3 regions of the Actinomadura rugatobispora genome follow, and region 2 is predicted to be linked to each of the others. Evidence: riboswitches for the same ligand, from Rfam matches in the RefSeq annotation. Region 2 holds a riboswitch; each other region holds the start of a gene.
The links. A riboswitch is a leader RNA that binds a small molecule or an ion and turns the genes downstream of it on or off. The one in region 2 is predicted to bind cyclic di-AMP.
Positions count from the first base shown of each region.

Region 1: another riboswitch for cyclic di-AMP. It lies ahead of ACZ466_RS23515 (coiled-coil domain-containing protein); the one in region 2 lies ahead of ACZ466_RS15765 (NlpC/P60 family protein).
Region 3: another riboswitch for cyclic di-AMP. It lies ahead of ACZ466_RS36060 (CHAP domain-containing protein); the one in region 2 lies ahead of ACZ466_RS15765 (NlpC/P60 family protein).

Region 1 covers NZ_AP029191.1:5,302,579-5,306,782, reverse strand. The annotation lists gene ACZ466_RS23525 (serine/threonine protein kinase) at 1-486, shown strand, start outside; gene ACZ466_RS23520 (S8 family peptidase) at 634-1,803, shown strand; cyclic di-AMP (ydaO/yuaA leader) riboswitch at 1,942-2,118, shown strand; gene ACZ466_RS23515 (coiled-coil domain-containing protein) at 2,122-3,066, shown strand; gene ACZ466_RS23510 (hypothetical protein) at 3,984-4,204, opposite strand, start outside.
Region 2 covers NZ_AP029191.1:3,688,365-3,692,568, reverse strand. The annotation lists one part of gene ACZ466_RS15775 (IS5 family transposase) at 1-187, opposite strand, end outside; gene ACZ466_RS15770 (class I SAM-dependent methyltransferase) at 248-877, opposite strand; gene ACZ466_RS15765 (NlpC/P60 family protein) at 1,189-2,148, opposite strand; cyclic di-AMP (ydaO/yuaA leader) riboswitch at 2,185-2,305, opposite strand; gene ACZ466_RS15760 (amino-acid N-acetyltransferase) at 2,627-3,175, shown strand; gene ACZ466_RS15755 (RDD family protein) at 3,179-4,036, shown strand; gene ACZ466_RS15750 (RDD family protein) at 4,045-4,204, shown strand, end outside.
Region 3 covers NZ_AP029191.1:8,032,018-8,036,221, reverse strand. The annotation lists gene ACZ466_RS36065 (C40 family peptidase) at 1-945, shown strand, start outside; cyclic di-AMP (ydaO/yuaA leader) riboswitch at 1,540-1,681, shown strand; gene ACZ466_RS36060 (CHAP domain-containing protein) at 1,691-2,464, shown strand; gene ACZ466_RS36055 (MDR/zinc-dependent alcohol dehydrogenase-like family protein) at 2,503-3,774, shown strand; gene ACZ466_RS36050 (M48 family metallopeptidase) at 3,771-4,204, shown strand, end outside.

The DNA of each region.
Region 1 (4,204 bases), 1.6 Mb from region 2:
ACCCGGCTGCGCCCCGGCAACCACCTGCTCGGCGTGGCGCTCTCGCTGACGATCGGGGTGCTGGTCGGCGTCGCGATCATCGCGCTGGTGCTGCTGCCGCAGTGGCGGGACGACGCCGGCGGCTCGCCCGGACCCGGGGCCGCGCCGCCCGACGACCGTCCGGTGAGCGCCGTCCCCGACGGGTTCTCCGGAACGTGGAAGGGCACAGCGGTCAATCCCTCCCGGGGCGCCTCGTTCCCGATCGAGGTGACGTTCACGGCGGGCGAGAAGACCGCCAAGGCCGTGTACCCGCGGAGCCACTGCACCGGGACGCTCACCCTCACCGAGGGGACGAACCGGCAGCTCACCATGGCGCTGGCCATTCCGAAGCCGTGCACGAACGGCACCGTGCAGGTCAGCCGGCAGCCGGACGGCACCCTCCAGTACGCCTGGAGCACGCCCGGCCAGCCGCAGCTCGGATACCAGGGAAAGCTCACCCGCGGCTGACCCGTGCCACCTCCGGCCGGAATGCCGATTTAAGCGTGATTTAAGGGCTCTTTTCGCAGGAGATCCATTAAGGTACCTCCGGGCCGATCGATCATCTCGGCCACCCGCGGGCACCGCGTACGGTCCCGCCGGAGAGAAGGAGAACTCTTGCGGACTGTCCACCGAAGGGTCCTCGTCGTCGGCGCGGCCGCCTCGTGCGTCACCGCCGCCGGCGTCCTGCCCGCCTCCGCAGCCCCCGGGGCGGGTGAGCCGGTCACCGTCACCGCGGCGCGGGGCACCCCGCTGCCGGGCCGGTACATCGTCACGCTGAAGTCCGGGGCGTCCACCGCCTCGGCGGCCCAGCGGGTCCGCGCCACCTCCGTCAAGCGCTTCGACGGGGTGCTGAACGGCTTCGCCGCCAAGCTGAGCACCGCGCAGCTGGACAAGCTGCGCCGCGACCCGGCGGTGGCCGCGATCGAGCACGACCAGGTCGTCAAGCTCGTCGCCACGCAGAGCAACCCCACCTGGGGCCTGGACCGCATCGACGAGCGCCCCCTGCCGCTGTCGAAGTCCTACACCTACACCTCGACCGGCACCGGCGTGAACGCCTACGTGATCGACACCGGGCTGGCGCACAGCCACCCCGAGTTCGGCGGCCGGGCCAAGACGGTCTGGGTCGCGCCGGAGTTCAACGGCGACGGCTGGGACCACAACGGGCACGGGACGCACGTGGCCGGCACCATCGGCGCCAAGACCTGGGGCGTGGCCAAGAACGTCAACGTGCGCGGCCTGCGGGTGCTGGACGCCGACGGCTTCGGCTCGGTGTCGACCATCGTCCAGGCCGTCCAGTGGGTGCAGCAGAACGCCGCCAAGCCCGCCGTGGCCAACCTGTCGATCGGCGGCCCCAAGTCGGCGGCGCTCAACACGGCCGTGCAGCAGCTGTCGCAGTCGGGCGTCTTCGTCTCGGTGGCGGCGGGCAACGAGAACCAGAACGCCTGCAACACCTCGCCGTCCAGCGCGGGCTGGGTGATGTCGGTCGGCGCGACCACGATCTACGACAACCGGGCCACCTGGTCGAACCACGGCTCGTGCGTCGACATCTTCGCGCCCGGCTACGGGATCACCTCGGCCTGGCCCGGCGGCGGCAAGTCGACGATCTCCGGCACGTCGATGGCTGCACCGCACGTGAGCGGGGTCGCGGCGCTCTACCTGGCCGGCAACCGCGGGGCCACGTTCCCGCAGGTGCAGAAATGGCTGAACGACAACTCAACAAAGGGAAAGATCGGACGGCTGCCGTCCGGGACCGCCAACCGGCTCCTCTACAAAGCGGGTCTGTGAGCCCGGTCACGTAGGATGGCCCGGCCATCGAGCCATCCCAGGTGCCGCTGGGGTTTAATCTTGGCGAGGATCTTACAGTTCGTTGGCATCCGGCCGCCGAGCCGCCCGTTTCGGGCGGGGCGGCGGCCGGCCACGCCGAGTCCCGCGGCGCTACCCCGCCCGGGAGCCGGGGACCCACAGCCATCAGGTCCGGGGGCGCGCCCCCGGACCAGACCGGCCGGGGTGAATTCACCACCCGTGACCGCGGGCGGTGATAGGGCTGACTCCCGGCCCGAATCCGTCAGCTAACCCGGTAGGCGATCGAGGAGAGGAGAGGACGTGGAGGAGACCCCCAACTCCACCCGCCGCTGGCCCGCCCGGCTACGGCGTCCCGCCTTGGCACTCGCGGCGCTCGCCGGTGCCCTGCCGCTCGCCGCGGGCACCGCGCCCCCCGCTCAGGCCGAGCCCGGCGACGCGGGCCGCATCCGCAAGCTGAACGCCCAGATCGAGAAGCTCGACAAGGCGTACGGCGGCGACCTGGCGAAGCTGAAGGACACCCGGTACAGCGTCAAGGTGGCCCTGGACAAGACCAAGGTGCTCAGCAAGGACCTCCAGACCGCCCGCGGCCTGGTCGCCCAGCTCGCCGCCAACCAGTACATGACGGGCGGCGCCGATCCCTCGGTCAACGTCCTCTCCAGCGACGACCCCTCCAACGCGCTCAGCAACCTCAGCCTGGTCAGCCACGTGGCGCAGAACCAGTCCGCCCAGGTGCAGCAGATCCAGAAGCTGGTGAACGAGCAGGAGAAGTCCAAGCGCGAGGCCGAGCAGAAGATCAAGGAGCTCGAGAAGGAGATCCGCGACCTGGTCAAGGAGAAGGCCAGGATCAAGGCGCTGGTCAAGAAGTACAAGCCGGAGTCGCCCAGCGTCGGCATGGGCGGGGTCACCCCCCGCATGCTCAAGGCCAAGAACAGCATCGACATCGAGTTCGGACCGTTCCCCACCATCGGCTGCTTCCGCGGCGGCGTCGACGCCCAGGACCACGCCACCGGCCAGGCCTGCGACTTCATGGTCAGCACGGGCGGCTCGATGCCCTCGGCCAACGGCCGCGCCCAGGGCGACCAGACCGCCGCGTACGCCATCGCCAACGCCAGCAGGCTCGGCATCAAGTACGTGATCTGGCGCCAGCGCATCTACGACATGCGCAGCCCCGGCTGGCGCAGCATGGAGAACCGCGGCGGCACCACCGCCAACCACTTCGACCACGTCCACATCTCGGTCTTCTAGACCGGGGGCGCAGGTCATGCGCTCGCCTTGCGCATCAGGTGCGTGTACGTCCGGATGTCGACGCCGCGTTCGAGTAGGACGCCGGCGAAGCGCGTGGTACCCGTTCTCGCGCATCGACGGCACACCGGCCCGCTCAAGGACCGGTTTCCAGGCCTCAGTACGGCTGATCGGCGTGCGCTGACGAGTCGTGAAGACCAGCCGCGCCGTGACGGGCTTATCGTCCGGGACCCGCCAAGGCAGGGTCAAAGGAATCGGCCATCATTTCGCCGTCTCGCTTGGGCGCTCGCGCCGCTTTCTAGGAGGCTGTGCCATCACCCGGCACCCATGGTGCAGTGCGAGTCGATGGTGTCAGGTGTTGAAAGCCATGACGTAGACGGTCAGGGTGCTGGGGTCGGATGTGTCGATGACCACTTGGCGCACGGGTGCCTCTTGTTCAGGGTCGATGGGGTCGTGGATGCCTTCAAAGTGTGAAAGCTGATCCAGATGCCAGCCCAGGTTGTCGCCGGAGCCGGGTTGGATCGCCGACAGGCCGGGCTTGGGCCTGGGAAGGCCGCTGCCGTGCAGGAAACGCTGTCGGATAGACGCGGAAGTCTAGAACTTCGGCACATAGCCCAGGTTCATTCGCCTCCGGCGGGGGCCTCTGACTCTGGGAAGCCCATTCCGCGCCCGTGACGGTCGTTGCGGGATGGCCGCTTATCTATCAGGTAGACGCTAACCATCGCGCGGCCGCCGGCCGGCCCTCCGGCGAACGGCGGTCACGTGGTGCGCGCCGCCGGAGCTCGAAGCGACGAGGCAGATGGCCCAGTCCGCACCCCGGGTCCCACCCTTTACCGTGCGGACGACCCCGCCGCCGCGAACAAGATAGCGAGTACCGCGCCTCCGGCGGGCCTCCGGCTCTGGGACCGCACCCCGCGCGGCTAGGAGGCCCCGGCGGGGTCGGCGGGGTGGAAGTAGACGGTCGCGCTCACCCACGGCCCGTCCTCGGTGATCTCCTCGTGCAGGATGAGGTCCTGCACCTTGACCGGGCCCAGTTCCTCGATGGAGTCGGCGACCCTCCGCAGCAGCGCGGGCACGTCACCCTGGTCCCGCCCCTTCGGATTCGCCTGGGAGAAGTGCCGGATCGTCCATGAGGGCGTCA
Region 2 (4,204 bases):
TGTAGACCGTCTTCCACCTGCCATAACAGGGCGGCAGGTCACGCCACGGCGTGGCCGTACGCGTCCGATGGAAGATCCCGTTCATCACCGTCCGATGATCATTCCACCGAGCTCCATGCACGGTCTGTGACGGCAGCAGCGGCTCCAACAGCAGCCACTCCGCATCCGTCAGATCATGACGCTTCAGACGTTCCTCATCCACATGGATGATCTACACCAAACCGCCCCCAAAGGCCACGGGCACGATCTAGGGGAGGCGGGCCAGCAAGTGGGCGTCGAGGAAGCCCCGCTCGGAGGCCGGGTCGTGGAGCAGCCGGGCGAACGGGAGGAGCCCGGCCCCGGCCAGCAACTCGGCGAACCGGTCCGCTGGCCAGCTATAGGCGGGCGTCACCTTGTGGTCGAAGCGGACCGGCTCCGATCCGTCGGTCGCGAAGAACGAGACCAGGAGCAGGCCGCCCGGTGCCAGCACACGCACCTGCTCGGCGAGCAGCGCGGGCAAATCCCCAGGAGGGGTGTGGATCATCGAGTAGTGGGCCAGCACGCCGCCGAGCGCGCCGTCCTCGACCGGCAGGGCCTCCATCCGCGCCTCATCAAACCGCAGCGCCGGATGGGCCCGCCGGGCGTGGTCGACCATGCCCGGGGAGAAGTCGAGCCCGAAGGCGTCCAGCCCCAGATCGTGCAGCATGGCCGTCAGATGTCCAGGCCCGCACCCGACGTCGACTGCCCGCAGGTTCCCCGTCCCGCGCACCAGCTCAGCGAAGGTACCGATCATGTTCCGCGAGAACGGCTGCGTCTCCAACTGATTAGCGAACATCGACGCATACAGCTTGACGACCCCGTCGTAGGCCGCCCGGGTGTCGTCCTGATGTTCCATCACGGGGAAGGAAACTAGCATCCGCGCACGTTCGCAGTTTCTCGGCCCCGTGTCCCCCAACCCCTTAAGGTCTGGCTGTCCGATCACATGATCACGGGACAGGCCCTAGCGGGCGAGTGCTCTGGGTGGCCGAGCGCCTTGAGCGAGCGAACCCCCCGCGGTCGAGCACCCCGAGTGGGCGGGCGCTCCGAGTGGGCGAGCCTCCCGGCGGGCGAGGTCCGGGCGGGCCAGCGGCCTGGGTGGGCGAACCCCCCTGCGGGCGAGATGGGTTTGGTGTTTGAGGTGTGCCGCTTCCGGATGGTTTTCGAGAGGGATCAGGCGACCCGGACCGCCCCCGCGAACGGGCGACCGGCGATCGGGGCGATCTTCACCACGTCACCGGTCTGCGGGGCGTGCAGCATCTTGCCGTCGCCCACGTACAGGCCCACGTGGTGCAGGTCGGAGTAGAAGAAGATCAGGTCGCCCGGCTGCATCTGGCTCTTGGAGATGTGCGTGCCGGCGTTCCACTGGCTGCCGGTGTAGTGCGGCAGGCTGATCCCGACCTGCTTGTAGGCCCACATGATCAGGCCGGAGCAGTCGAAGGTGGACGGGCCCTCGGCGCCCCACACGTACGGGCGCCCGATCTTGGTCATCGCCAGCCGCAGCGCCTGCGCGGCCTTGCCGCTGCCGACGACGGGCAGCTTGGCGAGCTGGGTGGGGTCGCGCTTGACGAGCTTGCCACGCACCTTCTCATACAGCGTGGTGACCTTCTTGCGCTGCGAGTCGAGCTGGCCGCGCAGCTTCTCCACCTGCTGGGAGCGCTCGTCGGCGGACTTGCGGGCGCGCTGGGCGGCCTGCATGGCCTGCATCATGCTCGCGACGCGGGTGCCGTCCTGGGTGGCGAAGTAGCGCAGGGTCGCGGCCTGGTCGAGCATGGCCTGCGGGTCCTGGGCGGCGACGAAGGAGACGGTGGGGTCGGTGGCGCCGCCCTGCATGTAGCTGGTGGCGGCCAGGCTGCCGAGCTTCTCGCGGACGCCCTGCAGTGCCTTCTCCTGGCGCGCGGCGTTGTCGGTGGCGACCTTGGCGGCCCGCTGCGACTGCTGGAGCTTGACCTTGAGGCCGTTGTACTGCTCGGTCAGCTGCTCGAGCTGGTCGGCGAGCTTGTGCGCCTGGGTCTGCAGCTCCTTGGTGGACGGCTCGGGGTCGGCGTGCGCCGCGACGGGCGGTGCCAGCACGGTCATCGCGGCGACGGTGCCGGCCAGCGTGCCGGCGCGCAGCCGTGCGGCCGGTCTCATGCGCGAAAAGGAACCAGGGCGCGAGCGCTCCACCAACTCTCCTCTCCTCGTCCGCCTACCGAGTTAGCTGACGGGTGCGGGCAAGGAGCAGCCCGTCCGCGGCGATGGACGCGGATTGACCCCGGTCGGTCTCGGCTCCGGGAGGCTCCCGGAACGCTTCCGACATTGGGTTCCCGGCTCCCGGAACGCTGGCGGCGGCCCGTGGACTCGGCGGTCCGGCCGCCCGTGTCCGGGCGGATGTCCCGGCGATCGGTCCCGGCGGCCGATGTCAGCGCAGGAGACTAACGGAACCGGAGGGGCGTGCCAACCGGATGTGACGAAAACCCAGGTGCCGTGACCGATTCTGAGTTGAATGACTGGTATGTCTGGTATTTGGGTTGTGCTTTGCCGTATTTTGCCCGCCGTCCCCCAGAACCGTTCCGCGCGCTCACACCCTTCGTCGGGACGGGCCGCGGCCGTCCGATAACGTCGGTTGTTTGTGGAAGTCGTGATCAGGCGTGCCCGCACCGCCGACGTCCAGGACATCAGCCGGCTGGTCGGCCTGTACGCGGGATCGGGGCGCCGCCTGCTCAAGAAGTCCACCGTCAAGCTCTACGAGGACGTGCAGGAGTTCTGGGTCGCCGAGGAGAGGTTTCCCGTACCGGAGGGGGACGGCCCTGTGGCCCCCGGCGGTGGCCGGATCGTCGGATGCGGCGCGCTGCACGTCATGTGGGAGGACCTCGCGGAAGTCCGTTCGGTCGCCGTCGAGCGGGGATACGGGGGACGCGGGATCGGTCACCGCATCGTGGCCCGCCTGCTGGACACGGCACGGGAACTGGGCGTGCGAAGGGTGTTCTGTCTTACCTTCGAGGTGGAGTTCTTCGGGCGTCACGGGTTCCGTCCCATCCTCGGGACTCCCGTTTCACCAGAGGTGTACGAAGAACTCCTCCGCTCCTACGACGAAGGCGTGGCAGAGTTCCTGGACCTCGACCGGGTCAAGCCGAATACGTTGGGCAATACCCGGATGTTGCTTCGCCTGGAGGACTGACCGATGAGTAGATCCCCCCGACGCGGCAGGCACTCCCAGCCGCCGCAGCCGGGCCCGCCGCAGGGACAGGGACAGGGGTCGTACGGCCCGCCGCCGCCCTACCAGGGGCCCCAATGGCAGCAGCCGCAACAACAGCAGTGGCAGAACCAGCCGCAGTGGCAGAACCAGGCGCCGCCTCCCCAGCAGCAGGGGTGGCAGCAGCAGCCCGTCCAGGACCAGGGGTACCAGGACCAGGGGTACTACGGCGGCGACCAGGACGACGTCTCCGAGGCCGCCAGCCTGCCCCTCGCCCCCATCTACCGGCGCGCGGGCGCACGCCTGCTCGACAACGCGCTGGTGGCGGTGTTCGGGTTCGCGCTCGTCCTGCCGATCGTCATCGGCACGATCGGCCTGGACAGCGCGGGCAGCAAGACCGACACCGAGGGCGGCATCTGGAACTGGCCCATCATCTTCACGCTGTTCGCGGTCCTGTCGGTGCTGCCCTTCATTTACGAGGCGGTGCAGCTCTCCCTCTGGGGGCGCACGCTCGGCAAGCGGATGCTGCACCTGGGCGTCGTCCAGGTGCGTCCCGCCGGTGACGCCCTGACGACCACCCAGGCGGTGTGGCGCGCGGGCATCATCCACGTGGGCTACCTGATCGGCGGGTTCTTCTTCCTGGTCCTGGCCGTGATGGTGTGGGACTACCTGGCGTACGGGATGCTCCTGGTCTGGATCGGCGCTCTGATGGCCTACCTGTGGGCGATCTGGGACCAGCCTCTGCACCAGTCCCTGCACGACCGCTTCGCGGGCACGCTTGTCATCGACGAGCGGGTCGAGGACGGCGATGCGGGTTACGACGAGTACTCCGAGTACAGGGAGTAAGGCGGGACATGGCGGCGGCGGATCAGTCACCGAAGGCCGACCCGCTCCCCGACGAGGGGCCTCCTGACGAGGGGCCGCTCCCGGAGGTCGTTCCCGGCCTGGCCGAGCCGGGGCAGCGGCTGCTCGCCCGGATCGTCGACACGCTCGTGGTGGGGCTGCCCGTGGTGG
Region 3 (4,204 bases), 4.3 Mb from region 2:
ACGGCCTCGCTCACCGTTCCCGTCACCGTGCTTCCCGCGACCGCGGCGCACGCCGACCCGCGCCCCAGCGCGGCGGAGGCCCGCAAGAAGCTCACCAAGCTCAACGAGCAGGTGGAGCAGCTGGTCGAGAAGTACAACCAGGTGCAGGAGAAGCTCAAGGTCGCCAAGAAGAAGTGGCAGGCGACGCAGAAGGCGGGCAAGGAGGAGCTGACCACCTTCAACGAGCTCCAGGGAAAGATCGCCCAGATGGCGGCCGCCGCGTACAAGGCGGGCAACACCGGTGACGTGGCCGGCTTCGTCGGCGCCGACAACCCGCAGGCCGTGCTCGACCAGGCCGCGGTCTTCGAGCACCTGTCCCGCAACCGCAGCTCCGAGCTGGCCCAGTTCCTGGGGTCGGCGCAGCGGCTGCGGCGCGAGCAGGCGCAGGCCAAGGCCGCCTACGACGAGGTGGCCAAGCAGGCCAAGGACCTGAAGGCGCAGAAGGCCGAGGTCGAGAAGGGCGTCCAGAAGCAGAAGAAGCTGCTGGCCCAGCTCGGCGAGACGACCTCCTCGGGCGGGGGGACGGGCGGCAGCTACACCGGCCCGGCCAGCGGCTCGGCGCGGGTCGCGCTCAACTTCGCCTACGCCCAGCTCGGCAAGCCGTACTCCTACGGCGCGGCGGGCCCGAGCTCCTACGACTGCTCCGGGCTCACGATGAAGTCGTGGGGCGCGGCGGGCGTCGGCATCACCCGGACGACCAACTCGCAGTACGCGGCCACCAAGCGGGTCGCCAAGAGCGCGCTGCAGCCGGGCGACCTGGTGTTCTTCAACAACCTCGGCCACGTCGGCCTGTTCGTGGGCGGCGGCAAGATGATCCACGCCCCGCGGACCGGCAAGAACGTCGAGGTCGTGAGCATCACCTCGGGCTACTACCTGTCGAACTACTTCGGGGCCGGGCGTCCCTGACGCGCCGGCCCGCCGCACCCCCGGTGCGGCAGGGCCTCCGTAGCGGTCGGCGCACGCGCCGTCACAAGATCCATAGCAGGGCTTCGCCGCCGGACCGGGTTATTCCTGGTCCGGCGGCTTTTTGTCCCCTATTTGCCTTCTCGTCGACCTTTGCTATGTTGTGTCCCATTCCGGCGCCCCCCAGGCGTCGCCCGGCCCCGCGCGGCATGTCCGCCCCGGGCCCTGCGGCACCCCCCAGGTGTCGTCCCCGCTCCGGCGCCCTCCAGGTGCCGACCCCCGACTCGGCCCCGTCCAGGTGCCGCGTCCTTTCCCAACGGCCGGCCCGGCCGCACCGTGAGCGCATGTTCGGCGCGCATGGGCGCTGAGAGCGCGTCACGGCGGTCCCCCCATCGGGCCCTGGCCGCGGGCGAGACCCGATCACGGGTCGCCCCCCATAAGCACGGCGTGGCCGCCCGACCCCTGCCCTCGTGACGCCCGACCCCCTTGTTCACGAGGAGCTCTGGGCGGCCACGCCCTCCCAACCCTTCGACCCGCCCGGGTGCGCGTGCGCACCGGGTGACCTGACCGATCCCGAAAACAGGGTGCCCGTACGACGGGCGCCCACCGCCGAGTCCGCGAGAAGCGGAGCCGGGGACCCACGTCCCATCCGGGGTGAATCGGCCTCTCACCAGGCCGTAGGGCAGCTTCCACGCCCGAACCCGTCAGCTAACCCGGCAGGCGGCATGGAAGCTGAGGAGTTCCCGCAGTGGCAGGAAAGCATCGCACGCCCCAACCCCCGAGCATCACCCTCCGTATCACCGGTCGTCTCGTCGCCGGAGCCGTCGTGGTCGGCCTCGCCGCCGCCACCGCCCAGGCGTCGCTCAACGACACGGGCGGCCCGTCCCCCCAGCGGTCCGCCGCCATGATGGCCGCGGGCGCGGAGAGCAGGACCGAGCCCGAGACCCGGAAGGGCGCCGAGAAGGCGTCCGAGTCGTCGTCCTCGTCGTCGTCCTCCAGCTCCGCCAAGGCCAAGGCCGCCAAGCGCGAGAGGCCCACGGCGCAGGACGCCATCAGGCTGGCCCGCGAGCAGGTCGGCATCTCCGAGGACGGCGGCGGCGAGACCAAGTTCCAGGACTGGTACAAGTCGACCGACCGCGCCAAGGAGACCGTGGCGCGCGACGGAGGCTCCCTCGAGGGCTACAGCGACGCCGCGTGGTGCAGCATGTTCATCTCCTGGATCGGCGACCGGATCGGCCTCAGCGACCAGCTCGGCATGGACGCCTGGACGGTCGCGCACGCCGAGTGGTTCAAGGACCACGACCGCTGGGGCACCGAGCCCCGGCCGGGCGCCATCGTCTTCTTCAACTGGGGCGGCAGCAAGGACGTCAACGACATCGTGCACGTCGGGATGGTCATCAAGGACAACGGCGACGGCACGGTGAAGACCGTGGAGGGCAACACCAGCAACGCGGTCATGGTCCGCGAGCGGTCCACCGGCTCCATCGTCGGCTACGGCTACCCCGAGTACGCCAAGTCCTAGGGATAGGCCCGCGCGCCCGCGCACATAGGATCTCGCGCATGGAAGCCCAGCGCGCACGCGGAGTCCCGCGGCGGAAGGCCCTGGTGGCCATCGCCGCGGGCTCCGCCGTCTGCGCCCTGGGCGGCGGCGCGGCCCTCACCGCCGCCACCTCCGAAGAGACCGGCGGGCGCCCGGCCGGTACGGACGGCCCCGATGTCGGGCAGCCCGACCCGAACGCGGTCGCCGCCGTCCTGGCCAACCGTGCCCGCGCCGTACGCGACCGCGACCGCACCGCGTTCATGGCCACGGTCGCGGCCGCGCCCGCGCCGTACCGGCAGGCCCAGGCCGCGATGTTCGACAACCTGCTCAAGCTGCCTCTGGAAGGGTGGCGGGAGCGGTTCGAGCGGGTGGTCTCCACCACCGGGGGCGCCGCGCTCGTCCAGACCACGGTGGGCTACCGGCTGCGCGGCCACGACGACGACCCGCTGCGGCGCACCCGGCACCTGGCGTTCGCGCCCCGCTCCGGCACCTGGACGATCACCGGCGACGGCACGTCCCGCGGCCGCACCGACGACCCCGAGATCTGGGACGGCGGGCCGCTCACCGTGGTGCGCGGCCGCACCGCGCTGGTGGCCGGCGACGCGCCCGGCCTGGCCGGGATCGCCCGCCGCCTGGACGCCGCCGTGCCCACCGTCGCGCGGCTGACCGGCGCGGCGGCCGTCCGCGGCTGGCGGGACCGGGTGGTCGCGCTGGTGCCGGGCGACGACCGGCGCGCCGGGGCGCTGGCGGGAGGCGACCGCGACCTGGCGGAGATCGCCGCGCTTGCCACCGTCGCGCCCACGTCCGGCGGACCGGGGGCGGACCGGATCGTCATCGCCCCCGGCGTCTTCGGCCGCCTCAACGACCTGGGGCGCGACGTCGTCCTGACGCACGAGCTGACGCATGTCGCCACCGGCGGCGCCCGCGACGGCCGCACCCCGCTCTGGCTCATCGAGGGCTTCGCCGACCACGTCGGCTACCACGGCCGGGACGTCGCCGTGCGGTCGGCCGCGCGCGAGCTGGCGCGCGAGGTCGCCGCCGGGCGGCTGCCCGCCGCCCTTCCGGGCCGGGCCGCCTTCGACGGCGCCTCGGGCCGGCTCTCGCAGTCCTACCAGGAGGCCTGGCTGGCCTGCCGGATGATCGCCGAGCGGTACGGTGAGGCGAGACTGGTCCGGCTCTACCGGACGGCGGGACGGCGTTCCGAGACCGCGGCGCTGCGCGAGGTGCTGGGCGTCAGCCCGGCCCGTTTCACCGCCGGCTGGCGTGACTACCTGCGGAGGGAACTGCGATGAGCGCCGAGCCCGGGCAGGCGGCCGACCGGCGTTCGCGGCGGGCGGCCGCGGTCGCGGCGGTGGTGCTGTTCGCCGCCGTCGGCGCGGTCCTGGCGTTCACCACGCCGTGGAACCCGATGCCCGGCCACGTGCCGGGCGGCGCCGCGCCGGTGGACCCGGCCCGCGACTTCAGCGCCGCCGAGATCGCCCGGTCGCGCGCGTTCGACGCCGCGCTCGCGCCGCGCGCCTACACCAGCCTGGTCACGGGACTGGCCCTGGTGCTCGTGCTGGGCCTGACCCCGCTCGGCTCCCGGTTCATCGCGTGGACGACCGCGCGGGTGCGCCGCTGGCCGCTGCGGGTGGCGGTGGCGGCCGTGGTGCTCACCACGCTGCTGCGCCTGGCCGCGCTGCCGTTCTCCGTCTGGGGCGAGGCCATCCTGCGCCGGTACGG